DNA from 2 places in the Rhizobium sp. YTU87027 genome. Region 1 is predicted to be linked to the other one. Evidence: predicted binding sites of a transcription regulator. Region 1 holds the regulator's gene; the other holds the start of a gene.
What was found. The regulator HrcA, encoded in region 1, represses chaperone genes, less so after heat shock. The targets are predictions, from matches to a motif close to GTTAGCACTCNCNNNNNGNGAGTGCTAAC.

Region 1 (7,220 bases):
CGAAAGGCTGCGCCTGGAAATTGGCTTCGGCGGCGGCGAGCATCTGATCCATCGCGCCGTGGAAATGCCCTCCACTGGCTTTATCGGCGTCGAGCCTTTCATCAATTCCATGCAGAAGCTGCTGACGAGCGTCGACAAAGCGGGCGCCAAGAACGTCCGTGTCTATAACGATGATGCGACGCAATTGCTGGATTGGTTGCCTGATGCCTCGATCGACCACATCGACCTGCTCTACCCGGATCCATGGCCGAAGCGGAAGCACTGGAAGCGCCGCTTTGTATCGAAGACCAATCTCGACCGCTTCCACCGCGTCCTAAAGCCGGGCGGGCTGTTTTGCTTCGCGTCCGATATCGATACTTACGTCAACTGGACGCTACTCAAGTGCCGCGACCACGGCGGCTTCGAATGGCTCGCCCAGAATGCTGCGGATTGGCTGACGCCCTACGAGGGCTGGCCGAGCACACGCTACGAGGCCAAGGCGCGGCGTGAAGGCAGATCTTCCGCCTATCTCACATTCAAGCGCGTCTGAGCCTGCCTTAGTGCAGGCTCACCGTTTTCAACTCATCCTCGGCAGCCTTGAAGAAGGTGCTCGAGCGGTTGTCCGTCAACAGGATCGGCGTGCCATCGGCGCCGAATAGCGCCCATAGGTCAACGCTCGGATCGATATCCGGCGCTTCAGGGAAGCACTTGGAGACTTCTTCAGACCGCATTTTCCGGATGTAGGCGACCTCGCCGTTGCCGATACCGGCAAGTTCGGTTTTGGTCAGGTGAGAATTGGCTTCTTTCATCAACATTCCTGTACCTCCAACAGAAGGGACCAACGGCTCAAGTTGCGCCGTTGTCCTACTGTGAGACCGAAATGTTAATTTTCTTCACCATACGGTTCGGCTCCGGGCGGATGAGATCCACCGACAACAATCCGTTCTTGAGGCAGGCGCCCAGAACCTGCATCCCGTCGGCCAAAACAAAAGTCCGCTGGAACTGACGCGCAGCGATGCCGCGATAAAGGTAATCACGTTCCCCCTGATCGACTTGGCGACCCCGGATCGAAAGCTGATTTTCCTCGACCGACACGTCCAGTTCTTCTTCGCTGAACCCGGCTACGGCAAGGGTTATACGCAGCCTCTCCGGATCACCGGAGGCGCGATTGGCGGCGACGCGCTCGATATTGTAGGGGGGGTACCCGTCGCTAGCCTTCGAAAGGCGCTCAAGCGTCTTTTCCATGGCGTCGAAGCCCAAGAGCAAAGGGCTCGCGAAAGGCGTAATGCGGCTCATCGTCTTCAAGTCCTTGATCCAAGCGACCTTGCCGGACCTGAAGAACAGCATCCGATTGCTCCTAATATGGGAATTGCTGGCGACGGACGCAAGGCGGATATCCGCACTCGCTGCCGCGGGGGGCGCGCAGGGGTCCGACCTTGACAAAGCAAGCGCCGCCTCGCATCAAAACCTGCCCGTACCGGCTGTGCCGATTTGCGACGGGAATATAAACAAACGGTGCATGCCAAGAAGACGCGCACCCGAGGATGGAACGATCGGAATGGCAAACCCTAGAAAGATCATCATCGACACTGACCCCGGCCAGGACGATGCCGCCGCCATCATGCTGGCCTTTGGCAGCCCGGAGGAACTCGCCGTTCTCGGGATCACCACCGTCGCCGGCAATGTGCCGCTGTCCTATACGAGCCGCAACGCACGCATCGTCTGCGAACTCTGTGGCCGGACCGATACGAAAGTCTTTGCCGGCGCCGACAAGCCGATCGCGCGCAAGCTGGTCACCGCCGAGCACGTGCACGGCAAGACCGGCCTCGACGGCCCTGTCCTCGACGAGCCTGTCATGCCGCTGCAGGCGCAGCATTCCGTGGACTTCATCATCGAGACACTGCGCAGCGAGCCGGAAGGCACGGTGACGCTGTGCACGCTTGGGCCACTGACCAACATCGGCCTGGCCTTCCAGAAGGCGCCCGACATCATCCCGCGTGTCCGCGAACTGGTCATGATGGGTGGCGGCTTCTTCGAAGGCGGCAACATTACGCCGGCGGCCGAGTTCAACATCTACGTCGATCCCGAGGCCGCCGACATCGTCTTCCGTTCCGGTGTTCCGATCGTAATGATGCCGCTCGACGTCACGCACAAGCTTCTGACGCGCAAGGACCGCGTCAAGCGCATGGCCGATCTCGGCACGCGCCCGGCCATCGCCATGGTCGAGATGCTGGAATTCTTCGAACGTTTCGATGTCGAGAAATATGGCTCCGACGGCGGTCCGCTGCACGATCCGACGGTTATCGCCTACCTGCTGAAGCCTGAGCTTTTCAAGGGCCGGACCTGCAATGTCGAGATCGAGGTAAAGTCGGAACTGACAGTCGGCATGACCGTCGTCGACTGGTGGCACGTCACTGACCGCAAGCGCAATGCGCGGGTCATGCGTGATGTCGATGCGGACGGCTTCTTCGATCTGCTGATCGAGCGTTTCGCCCGCATCTAATGCCTATAGGTGCGCCTGAGAGATCAGGCGTCCTTCTGGTCGAAAACCGAATTGGCTTCGGACTCGACGAGCTTCGGGCCGCCCTTGGCGACGCCGACCATGGCAGGACGCAGAACGCGTTCACCGATGGTGTAGCCGGCCTGAACGACCTGTACGACCGTGTTGTTCGGCACATCAGGGTTCGGCACTTCAAACATGGCCTGATGGAAGTTCGGATCGAACTTCTGGCCGACCGGCTCCAGCTTGCGGACACCGTGGCGCTCGAGCGCAGACAGCATCGAGCGCTCCGTCATCTCGACGCCTTCGATCAGCGTTGTCAGACCGGCGTCGGCCGCTGCCTTGGCTTCCTCGGGGATCGCATCGATGGCGCGGCGCAGGTTGTCCGAGACGGCCAACATGTCGCGAGCAAAGCCAGCGGCTGAGTAGGTCTTGGCGTCCTTGACTTCCCGCTCTGTGCGGCGGCGCAGGTTATCCATCTCCGCGGCAAGGCGCAGATAGCGGTCGCGCAGCTCTGCATTCTCGCCCTTCAGAAGTTCCAGCGGATCGGGCTGAGCTGTGGCTTCGTTCTCGACGTTTGCGGCGGCGTCCGCTGCGGCTTCGACCGCGGCTGCGTCTGGTCCGTTCTTCGTCGTTTCGTCAGTCATGACGTTCTCCGGTGATTGGTGTCTTTTAGGATGTGCCCGATATCGAGCTTTGACGGGCAAAAATCAAGTCTGCGTGACCGAAAAGCACGTGATGCAAGGCAACTCATGCAGGGTTGATCGAGAGGGCTAGCTTGACTTGCCCGTGCTAAAGTTCTTTTATTTTAGCCGTATCTAAATCTTTGGTGCTTCGACCTTTCCAGGTCAGGGAGCTGCTACCATGAGCGATCAGAAAAGCTATTCCGGGCGCTGCTTCTGCGGCGCCGTGGAGATTGTTGCTACCGGCGAACCGGTGGCTATGGGTTATTGCCACTGTGCCTCCTGTCGACATTGGTCGGCGGGGCCAGTCAACGCCTTCACGCTCTGGCAGCCGCACACTGTCCGCGTTACCAAAGGCGGCGAGCACGTTGAGGGCTACCAGAAGTCCGATACGAGCGTGCGGAAATTCTGCGAGTTGTGCGGCGGGCATCTCTACACCGAGCACCCCACCTGGGGCGTCACCGACGTTTACGCGGCACTTCTGCCCGATCTTGACTACACTCCGACGCTGCATGTGAACTATCAGGAAAGCGTACTGCCTATCCGTGACGGTCTGCCGAAATACAGAGACATGCCCGCTGAGATGGGTGGCTCTGGCGACATGCTGCCGGAGTAGCTGTCCTACTTCGCGCCGCGTGACAATCGTGTCATCAGCTGAGCAGTATAGTCGACCATCGGGACAATGCGTGAGTAATTGAGCCGCGTCGGCCCGATGACGCCGACGGCGCCGACAATGCGGTCGTCGTCATCACGATAGGGCGCGACAATCAGCGACGAGCCGGAGAGCGAGAAGAGCTTGTTTTCCGAGCCGATGAAAATACGCACGCCCGGCCCGCTCTCGGCGAGATTGAGAAGCTCCAGCAGGCTGTCCTTCTTTTCGAGATCGTCGAAAAGCATGCGCAGGCGGTCGAGATCGTCAGCGCCCGCGAGACCGGCGAGGAGATTGGCGCGGCCGCGAATGATGAGCTGGGCCGGCTTGCCTTCGTCGGCACTGCCGGACCAGACAGCGATGCCGCGCTCGACGAGATCCTGCGACAGTGTATCGAGTTCGCTGCGCACCTCGTCCTTCAGTCGGCTTAATTCATTTCGCAGTTCCGGCAGCGTCTGGCCGGTCATGTGGGCGTTTAGGAAGTTGGCGGCCTCGGTCAATTGCGACGACGTCACGCCGGCCGGAAGCTCGATGATGCGGTTTTCCACCTGGTCGTGATCGCCAACGAGGACCGCAAGCGCCTTGGTTGGCTCAAGCCGGATGAATTCGACATGCTTGAGAACGGGATCACTTTTCGAGGTGATAACAAGTCCGGCGCCGCGCGAAATGCCCGAAAGCATTCGGCTAGCCTCGTTCATCATCAATTCCATCGGATTGTCACGGCTTTCGGCGCGCACCTGGCGGTCAATGCTAGCGCGGTCCTCGGCCGAGAGGTCGCCGACCTGCATGAAGGCATCGACGAAAAAGCGCAGGCCTATCTGCGTCGGCAGACGACCGGCACTGACATGCGGCGAATAGATGAGACCGAGTTCTTCCAGATCGCTCATCACGTTGCGCACGGACGCCGGTGATAGCGACATCGGCAGGATGCGCGACAGGTTGCGGGAGCCGAGCGGTTCACCCGTTTCCAGATAGCCCTCTACGATGCGGCGAAAGATTTCCTTAGAGCGTTCATCCAGCGCAGCCACTGCATCTGAAACCGACGTCGACCTGAACTCCATGAAACCTTGCATACCCGTGCTGACGATGATCCGACAAAATATAGCCAATCTCCCCGCAGCGGCAAAAGGGAAATTGCAAATGGGCGCTGCCAATCGTAGAAGCTCTCAACACCACAGCACGCATGATCTATCCGAAGGCTGCTCGCGCCTTCGGCATGACGATTAGGAGAATAGTATGCGGCCCTCAGGCAGAAAAACCGACCAGATGCGCAAGGTCTCGTTCGAGCGCAATTTCTCCAAGCACGCGGAAGGTTCCTGTCTGGTGAAGTTCGGCGATACGCATGTACTGTGCACGGCTAGCGTCGAGGAAAAGCCGCCGGCATGGCTGCGCAACACCGGCAAAGGTTGGGTCACGGCCGAATACGGCATGTTGCCGCGCGCCACCGGCGATCGCATGAAGCGCGAGGCCGCATCGGGTAAGCAGGGCGGCCGCACGCAGGAAATCCAGCGGCTGATCGGCCGTTCGCTCCGCGCCGTCGTCGACCTCAAGGAGCTCGGCGAGCGCCAGATTACCCTCGACTGCGACGTCATCCAGGCGGATGGCGGAACGCGCACGGCATCGATCACCGGCGCCTGGATCGCGCTTTACGACTGCCTCAAGTGGATGGAGAGCCGCAACATGCTCAAGGTCGAGCGCGTGCTCAAGGACCATGTCGCGGCCATCTCCTGCGGCATCTTCGCGAACCAGTCGGTGATCGACCTCGACTATCTCGAAGACTCCTCGGCCGAGACCGACGCGAACTTCGTAATGACGGGCGCGGGCGGCATCGTCGAAATCCAGGGCACCGCGGAAGGCACGCCCTTCACCGATGAGGAGTTCGGCTCGCTGATGGCACTCGCCAAAACAGGCATTGCCGAGCTCGTCGCGATGCAGAAGCAGGCGATCGCCGGATGAACGACATGCTGGAAGGCATGCTGGAGACGGCGCTCTATGCGGACGATCTCGACACGGCCGAAGCCTTCTATGCAGGCGTTCTCGGTCTTTCGAAGATCTCGCGGAGCGGCAACCGGCACGTCTTCTTTCGCTGCGGCCCCGGCGTATTGCTGATCTTCAACCCTAAGGAAACGATCAAGCCGCCCTCGCCCACCGCGCTGCAGGTGCCGCCGCATGGAACGACGGGTGCAGGACACGCCTGTTTCCGCGTCTCAGGCGAAAATCTCGATGCGATTGCCGCCCGGCTGAACTCCGAGGGTGTCGCCATCGAATCCGAAGTCACCTGGCCGCAAGGCGGCCGATCGATCTATTTCCGCGATCCGGCGGGCAACAGCCTCGAATGCGCCGAAGCCCGCATCTGGGGAATCGAATAGGACAATCATGCGCAAGCTCGAAACCAAGACCATCGTCGTTGCCAGCCACAATGCCGGGAAGATCCGGGAAATCCAGGACCTGATCGGTCCATTCGGTTTCACGGCGAAGTCAGCGGCTGAACTGAACTTCGTGGAGCCTGATGAGACGGGCACCACCTTCGAGGAAAACGCGAAGATCAAGGCGCTCGCCTCTGCCGAGGCCGCCGGACTGCCGGCGCTGTCGGACGATTCCGGCCTCGCCATCGACGCGCTTGGCGGCGATCCCGGCGTCTATACCGCCAACTGGGCCGAGAAGCCCGACGGCACCCGCGACTTCGCGATGGCGATGGAAAAGGTCGAGGCAGCAATGGACAAGGCCGGCGCCTCAACGCCGGAGCAGCGCACCGCCCGCTTTGTCAGTGTGCTCTGCCTTGCCTGGCCGGACGGCCACACGGAGCTTTTCCGCGGCGAGGTCGAAGGCGCCGTCGTGTGGCCGCCGCGCGGCAGCCAGGGCTTCGGCTACGATCCGGTCTTTCAACCCGAAGGTTATGACACTACCTTTGGCGAGATGAGCGCGGAAGAAAAGCACGGCTGGAAGCCGGGCGACGAAAGAGCCCTGTCGCACCGCGCCCGCGCCTTCAAGATTTTCGTCGAAACCTGCCTGGAAGCCTAAGGGCACACGTGGACACTTTGGAACAGCCTGACTTGACGCGCTATGCCGCTCTTTTGCCCGATACCGGCGAACCCGGCTTCGGCGTCTACGTGCATTGGCCGTTCTGCGCCGCCAAGTGCCCCTATTGCGATTTCAACAGCCACGTCCGCCACCAACCGGTAGACCAGGAGCGCTTCACCGCGGCCTTCCTGAAGGAGATGGCGACGGTACGCCAATTGAGCGGACCGAAGACGGTGACGAGTATCTTCCTCGGCGGCGGCACACCCTCGCTGATGAACCCTTCGACGGTTTCGGCCATTCTCGACGGCATCGCCAAGCACTGGCATGTGCCCGATAGCATCGAAATCACCATGGAGGCCAATCCGTCCAGCGTCGAGGCGGAGCGTTT
Region 2 (7,220 bases), on a different replicon from region 1:
TCATATGCCAGGAACGCCTGAGCCGGTTTCAATCGATGAGGTTCGGTCTGCCCTGCGAGAGCTCGATTCGCGGTACGATATCTGACGGAGCTATCTGGCGCCTGCTTCAAAGCCTTGCCAGCTTTCCGACGGGCGGTTCTCATATGAGGCGGCCCGACGGTGCCAGCTTTCGCTTTTCATTATTGTTCCGGCGGCCGCTTTTAGGCCTGGAGGAGCGGTAGGCTGTGGTGCGGTTGAGCCGCATCTTCTCCTGGCTGATGGTCTCGCCCTGGCTGCTTCAATTCGCGGCGAGCATGAACGCGATGTGGACCCATGTGGTCCTCGGCATGCTCGTCACCGCCGTGTCAGCCTGGGCACTCTGGGACTATCGGCGGGTGGGAAATGCAGTTCAACCTGAGTCAGCGTGTCATATCACTCCCGCCAGTGTAGCCCATCAGACAGTCGATGACGGGTGGGGCTTGCCGCTCGAATACCAGCAGGTTGCCCCGAGACGCGCGCCGAAGTCATCACCGAGCGTGACGGGTGAAAAATGCGTGCTACGGGATCAATGTTTGGTCGCCGGCAGTTGATGTCAATCGCCAGGGGCTGGCTGGTGCTGACGTGCTCCACGAACTTCCGGCCAGCGCGGCCGGATAGTCTGTCTCGCGCAAGGGGTTCCCTCAACCACGTCATCGGTTTTTGCCACCCGCATATCCAGCCGGGCACGTTAGTACCCGGCTGGCTTGCGGCGGTCGGTATTATTTGGTGCTGTCGATGGTGATCCGCTTGACGTTGGCTCGCGCCTTTTCGGTCTTCGGCAGCGTCACTGCGAGGAGACCGTTCTTGAACGTTGCGGCGATCTTGTCCTCATCGACTTGGCGACCAAGGGACAGCCGCCGTTCGAAGCGCCCGTAATAGCGCTCGCTGAACCGACGATCCTTATCCTCGGTTTCCGATTTGCTTTCGCCGCGAAGCGTCAGCATACCGTCTTCCAGCAGCACCTCGATGTCGTCTGGTTGGATGCCTGGAACCTCCGCTATCACGCGGATCTCGTTGTCATTCTCCTCGATTTCCACGTGCGGCCACGAGCCATTGAAAGACGCCGTGCCACCGAACAACGATGGCGGGCCGAAGCCGCGGAAGACTTCGTCGAACAGACGGTTGACATTGCGGTGCAGCGACAGGAATGGATCCATGTCATCACCGCGATAGATGCTCGGGACCTGGCTGCTGCCACGGCTCCACGGGATCAGGTCACGTACACTCATGGCTGTCATCCTTTCGGTTTCTTTCCTCCTTTTTGGCGCAGCTGCTTTCCTTCACCTGCTCGACAACAGGTGAGGATCGCGCAGTGCGCGCTTCGTCAGGCCGCCTTGTCGCCGTCGATCTGCTTCGAAGCTGGTTTCGTCATCTCGGTTTCGATGGCGATCCGACGTGGCTTCATTTCCTCAGGTATTTCCTTCCTGAGGGTGATAACGAGAAGCCCGTTCTCGAGCTTTGCGCCCTCGACGATCATATGATCGGCGAGTTCAAATCGCCGAACAAACGGTCGTACCGGAAGCGCATGATGGAGGTATTGTACCTCTTCGTCCTCCGATTTCACGCCGTTGACCACGAGCATGTTCGCTTCATGGGTAATCGTCAGTTCGTCCTCGGCGAAGCCCGCCGCCGCGATAGCGATCCGGTAGGCATCTTCGCCAAGTTTGACGATGTTGTAGGGCGGCCAGTTGTCAGCGTTGAGGCTGGCGTTCTCGAGCAGGTCGAAGATGCGGTCAAAGCCGATACTTGACCTGTAGAAGGGGGCAAAGTCGAGGTTTGTTCTCATAGCTACATCCTCCGTAGAGCAACATAGATACGAGGGAGCGCCAAGAAGCTAGGCGCCCCCTGACCAGGCCGACCCATTTTTGGCGGCCGGCGAAGATGAAGTGGGGATTACATTGCCTTCCGTCAAGAGGGGCGGCGAATGGCATCGGCGAAGAATAGTCCCATGAATTCATACCGGTAGCACTCGACAGGGCGGAGTGCTAAAAAATTTCTGCGCCCCTCTTGAAACTCGAAAAAACAAAAACCAGATCGATTTGCGCGGCGATGCCGAAAAGCTCGTCGCTCCGCGTCGGGTTCGCTTCCGAATGCGGCGCGGAGGACCGCTTGAAAAACCTGTTTGTCCATGAGGAGAGCGACATGACGTTCCGTCCCTTGCATGACCGAATCCTGGTTCGCCGCATCGAGGCCGAGGAGAAAACGGCCGGCGGCATCATCATTCCAGACACGGCGAAGGAAAAGCCGCAGGAAGGTGAGGTCGTTGCCGCCGGCCCTGGTGCGCGCGACGACAGCGGACAGTTGCGACCGCTCGATGTGAAAGTGGGCGATCGCATTCTGTTCGGCAAATGGTCGGGCACCGAGATCAAACTCAATGGCGAGGATCTGCTTATCATGAAGGAATCGGACGTGATGGGCGTGATCGAGGTCGAAGCCGCAGCGAGAAACGCAGCCTAGTGTCGATCCCGCCCCCTGCTAACAAGGAATGCTGCCTCAGGAAGGAGTAGAAAAATGGCTGCCAAGGAAGTGAAATTCCATTCCGACGCCCGCGAGAAGATGCTGCGCGGCGTCGACATCCTCGCCAATGCCGTCAAGGTTACGCTCGGCCCCAAGGGCCGTAACGTGGTGATTGACAAGTCATACGGTGCTCCCCGCATCACCAAGGACGGCGTCACCGTCGCCAAGGAGATCGAGCTTGAGGACAAGTTCGAGAACATGGGCGCACAGATGGTGCGGGAGGTTGCCTCGAAGACCAGCGACATCGCTGGTGACGGCACCACCACCGCGACAGTTCTCGCCCAGGCGATCGTCAAGGAAGGTGCGAAGGCCGTGGCGTCGGGCATGAACCCGATGGACCTGAAGCGCGGTATCGACAAAGCCGTAGACGCCATTGTCGAGGAATTGAAGACAAACGCGCGAAAAGTCACCAAGAACGACGAGATTGCCCAGGTTGGCACCATCTCGGCCAACGGCGACACCGAGATTGGCCGCTTCCTCGCAGAAGCGGTCGAGAAGGTTGGCAATGAAGGCGTCATCACCGTCGAGGAAGCCAAGACCGCGGTGACGGAGCTGGAAGTCGTTGAAGGCATGCAATTCGACCGCGGTTATCTCTCGCCGTATTTCGTCACCAACCCGGACAAGATGCGGGTTGAGCTCGAAGAGCCCTACGTGCTCATCCACGAGAAGAAGCTCTCGAACCTGCAGGCGCTGCTTCCGGTCCTTGAAGCGGTCGTTCAATCAGGCAAGCCGCTGTTGATTATCGCCGAGGATGTCGAGGGTGAGGCGCTGGCGACGCTCGTCGTCAACAAGCTGCGCGGCGGCCTGAAGATCGCGGCTGTCAAGGCTCCGGGCTTCGGCGATCGCCGCAAGGCCATGCTGGAGGACATCGCCATCCTGACGGGCGGCACGGCAATCTCTGAGGATCTCGGCATCAAGCTTGAAAACGCCACGCTCAACATGCTCGGCCGTGCGAAAAAGGTCGTCGTCGAGAAGGAAAACACAACAATCGTCGACGGCGCTGGCTCGAAGAGTGAGATTCAGGGCCGCGTCGCCCAGATCAAGGCGCAGATTGAGGAAACCACGTCGGACTACGATCGTGAGAAGCTGCAAGAGCGGCAGGCCAAGCTTGCCGGCGGCGTTGCCGTCATCCGCGTCGGCGGTTCAACCGAGGTCGAGGTCAAGGAACGCAAGGACCGCGTCGACGACGCTATGCATGCCACGCGGGCGGCCGTCGAGGAGGGTGTGCTGCCGGGCGGTGGTGTCGCTTTGCTGAGGGCCGTCAAAGCACTGGACAACACTCAGACCGAGAATGCCGACCAGAGGCACGGCGTTGAGATCGTCCGCCGGGCACTCGAGGCACCGGTGCGCCAGATCGCCGAGAACGCGGGTGCCGAAGGCTCGATCATTGTCGGCAAGCTGCGCGAGAAGACCGAATTTGGTTATGGCTGGAACGCCCAGACCAACGAGTTCGGTGATCTTTACGATCAGGGCGTGATCGACCCGGTCAAGGTCGTTCGCACCGCGCTGCAAGACGCTGCCTCGGTCGCCGGCCTGCTGATTACCACCGAGGCAATGGTCGCCGAGAAGCCGAAGAAGGAGGCGCCCGTGCCGCCCCTGCCGGCAGGCGGCATGGACTTCTGACGGAACCGATCGGTCCGCGCCCTCCGGTCAAAGGCTCGGATCTCAAAAGCTGGGCACTGGCGGTCGCCAGACGTGCGGGCCCCAGAAAGGCGCGTGTCGCGCTGGCCCGTAAGCTGGCGGTGGTGTTGCACCATATGCTCAGGGATGGAACCAACTTCATTCCCCACAAGGCTCAGGCAGCCATGGCCGCCTGAGCCGGAAGGAGACAACAGGATAGGTTTCGGGCGGGCACTGCCATCAGCCCCCCAGAGCAAGGTCCCTACGCCGGGACGATGGATGGGCTAGGCCGCAGCTGTGGCAGCAACACTACATGATTGCGCGTCGCTAGATTGGCCAGCCGGTCCTCAGCAGACCCCATAAAGCAGCGGCCAAGTGCCGACTGCGGACATATGTGGACGGCCCCCTCCTTGCAAGAACTCTTATGATGATTTTGATCGGATCGCTTGCGTTCATATGTCCGGCCTTTTGTTGCGCTCGCACATGAACGCTGGCCAAGATGGGTTCCGCGACATGGATTCCAAACAGAAGCTCGACTTCAAAAGCCACTGTCCGCAACGGAGTGTCCCGCGTCTCGGATCGATCGATCACACCATCTGCTCGTTTCCTGCAAGTTCACGCATCAGACAACGCGGTAGCTTTGATTGCCAGCTTGCGGTGGTTGCCTGATCTCTTAAGCCGCACTTGCCAACTTTGGCGGCTCAGCGTTTTGGCGATAGGTTGCGCCGGTCACCATCATCTTCCAGGAAATCCGGGCGATCTTGTTGGCCAGCGCGATAGCCACGAGCTTGGGTGACTTGCGCGTGAGCAACTCGACAAGCCATGGGGAAGCCTTCCTTCCGCGTCCCGCTCGCAGGTGCTGCAACACCGCGGTCGCGCCCACAACCAGTGTTTTGCGCAATGCCTCATCTCCGGCCCTCGTAATGACACCAAGCCTGACTTTACCCGCAGTCGAATGGTCCCGGGGCGTCAGCCCCATCCAGGCGGCAAATTGCCTTCCCGACGCAAACAACTCCGGCGCCGGCGCTTTCATCACCAGTAGTACTGCGCCGATCGGCCCGACACCCGGGATTTTTGCAAGACGACGGCAGCATTCATTATTTCGATACCAGGCCATCAGTTTCGCCTCCAGTTCCCTCCGGCGCTCATCTAACTGCACAAATTCGTCAGCGAGAGATGCGAAGAGATCGCGTGCCAGGGCTGGAATGGTTTCGTTAATCATGATCCGTTCAAGCAGTAGCGGGATATGGGACATGCCTTTACCGGCGGTCAGCCCAAACTCAGCCGCATGGCCGCGAATCGTATTGGAACGCTGTGTTTGTGCGGCAACAACGCGCTCGCGTATGCCAACTAGCATCAGCACGGCTTGCTGATCCGCCGATTTCATTGGAACGAACCGCATTGTTGGGCGGCTCATTGCCTCGCATAGTGCCTCCGCATCGGCTGCATCATTTTTGCCACGTTTGACATAAGGCTTCACGAGCTGCGGGGGGATCAGTTTGACCTCATGCCCGAGCCAGCAACCGGGCCCAGTGATGCGAAGCACCACAGGCTTCGATCGCAATCACAGTCGGCGGGCATTCCGTGAAAAAGCCCACCATTTCCTTACGGCGCATCCTCTTGCGCAGGATCGGTTGCTCAGCAGCGTTGACGCCATGCAATTGAAAGACATGTTTTGACGTATCCATGCCAATACGAATAATCTGGTCCACGGACGGCTCCCTTGCTTGAGTTCACAACGACTCACTCTGGCACACTTCGATGCCGTTCAGGGGCCGTCCACCCCAACAGAAGCAAGCACTCGGCGAGGGATTAAGCTCATAAGGGATTGACTTAAGGCCCGTTACAGAAGCCCACATCTCTCCGCTGGGCTGGGCGCACATCCTGCCCACCGGCGAATATCTCTGGCCTACGGAGGAAAGCGCTTAGGGTGTCATTCCGCCCCGAGCCGGAACCGACCCCATCTCGGCGGAGCATGGCCCAATCCCGGCCCGAGCTCCGATCGACGTGCCGAAGCCTGCGGTGAGCGGCAACGGTGCTGTTTTAGAGCCAATTTTTGATGCGCTGCAGCGACGAACCTGTCTTGACGGGACATAGTTTTCGCGGCTCCATGCCAACTGATCTGCTGGACCAACCAGTGGGTCAGTTGGAGGTGATGACGGCGATGAACGGCAGCCCGATACTCACACAGATGCCGAAGGTCGGACAAAGTCTCGACCGGCGCACTGCTCGTGATCTCATCGCCGACAAGCTGATGGTGCTGATCGCCACCAACATGCTGCGTCCCGGCGATGTCTTGCCGGGTGAACGGGAACTCGCCAATGTGCTTCATGTCAGCCGCGAAACCGTGCGCGGCGCCATCCAGACGCTCGCCGCACGCGGCATCCTCGAGGTGTCTCAGGGCACTCGCACGCGGGTCTGCAACGTCGATCTCAGCCATCTCACCGTTACCATCGCCTCGCCCAACGCCATCGACAGCTACGATCTCGACGATGTTCACGCGGCCCGGCTACATATCGAGCTGAAGGTCGTCGGCGATGCTGCCGATCGGATTGATGAGGAGATGTTGGGCAAGCTCAAAAGCCTGCTCGAAGCGCAAAAGCTGTGTGGCGATGACGCCATGCGCTTCCTGATCTGCGACCGCGAATTCCACATGGGAATCTATCGGGCTTGCGGAAACCCGCTGCTCTCCGACTTCGTCACCGACCTCTACACCTACATGATGGACCACCGGCGCAGCGCGATGTCACGGCCAGGCGCGATCGATGCCAGCTATGACGACCACACCGAGATCATGGAGGCACTGGAGCGGCGCGACCGGGACGCGGTCGTTGGTGCCTTTCGACGGCATCTCACCCGGATCTACGACACGACGAAGGAACTGCTTGGCGGGAATGGGAAGCCGAAGCGGGAAAAGAGCAAGAGCAGGACGAAAGCTTGATCCGGCCTGGCCGGTAGCAGGTAGGAGGTTCACCGAGCATGCATGTCATGGTGATTGGAGCGGCCGGGATGGTTGGCCGAAAGCTGGTGGAAAAATTCGCCTGGGAGGAGGGCGTGCTTGGCTA

Region 2: NBG89_RS26040 (co-chaperone GroES) is a predicted target of HrcA. The motif match lies at 1,980-2,008, and genes of this name have one in related genera.

The regions. Positions count from the first base shown of each region.
Region 1 is NZ_CP098440.1:9,777-16,996, reverse strand. Features, by position in the region: gene trmB (tRNA (guanosine(46)-N7)-methyltransferase TrmB) at 1-529, shown strand, start outside; gene NBG89_RS00085 (DUF1150 family protein) at 537-794, opposite strand; gene NBG89_RS00080 (Hsp20 family protein) at 844-1,275, opposite strand; gene NBG89_RS00075 (nucleoside hydrolase) at 1,538-2,482, shown strand; gene grpE (nucleotide exchange factor GrpE) at 2,506-3,126, opposite strand; gene NBG89_RS00065 (GFA family protein) at 3,344-3,778, shown strand; gene hrcA (heat-inducible transcriptional repressor HrcA) at 3,784-4,872, opposite strand; gene rph (ribonuclease PH) at 5,048-5,767, shown strand; gene NBG89_RS00050 (VOC family protein) at 5,764-6,180, shown strand; gene rdgB (RdgB/HAM1 family non-canonical purine NTP pyrophosphatase) at 6,188-6,832, shown strand; gene hemW (radical SAM family heme chaperone HemW) at 6,841-7,220, shown strand, end outside.
Region 2 is NZ_CP098441.1:1,505,193-1,512,412, reverse strand. Features, by position in the region: gene NBG89_RS26060 (hypothetical protein) at 1-85, shown strand, start outside; partial or broken gene NBG89_RS26055 (SPW repeat protein) at 252-386, shown strand; gene NBG89_RS26050 (Hsp20/alpha crystallin family protein) at 738-1,247, opposite strand; gene NBG89_RS26045 (Hsp20 family protein) at 1,343-1,804, opposite strand; gene NBG89_RS26040 (co-chaperone GroES) at 2,161-2,475, shown strand; gene groL (chaperonin GroEL) at 2,530-4,158, shown strand; partial or broken gene NBG89_RS26030 (IS110 family transposase) at 4,194-4,352, shown strand; partial or broken gene NBG89_RS26025 (IS110 family transposase) at 4,829-5,867, opposite strand; gene NBG89_RS26020 (FadR/GntR family transcriptional regulator) at 6,320-7,096, shown strand; gene denD (D-erythronate dehydrogenase) at 7,135-7,220, shown strand, end outside.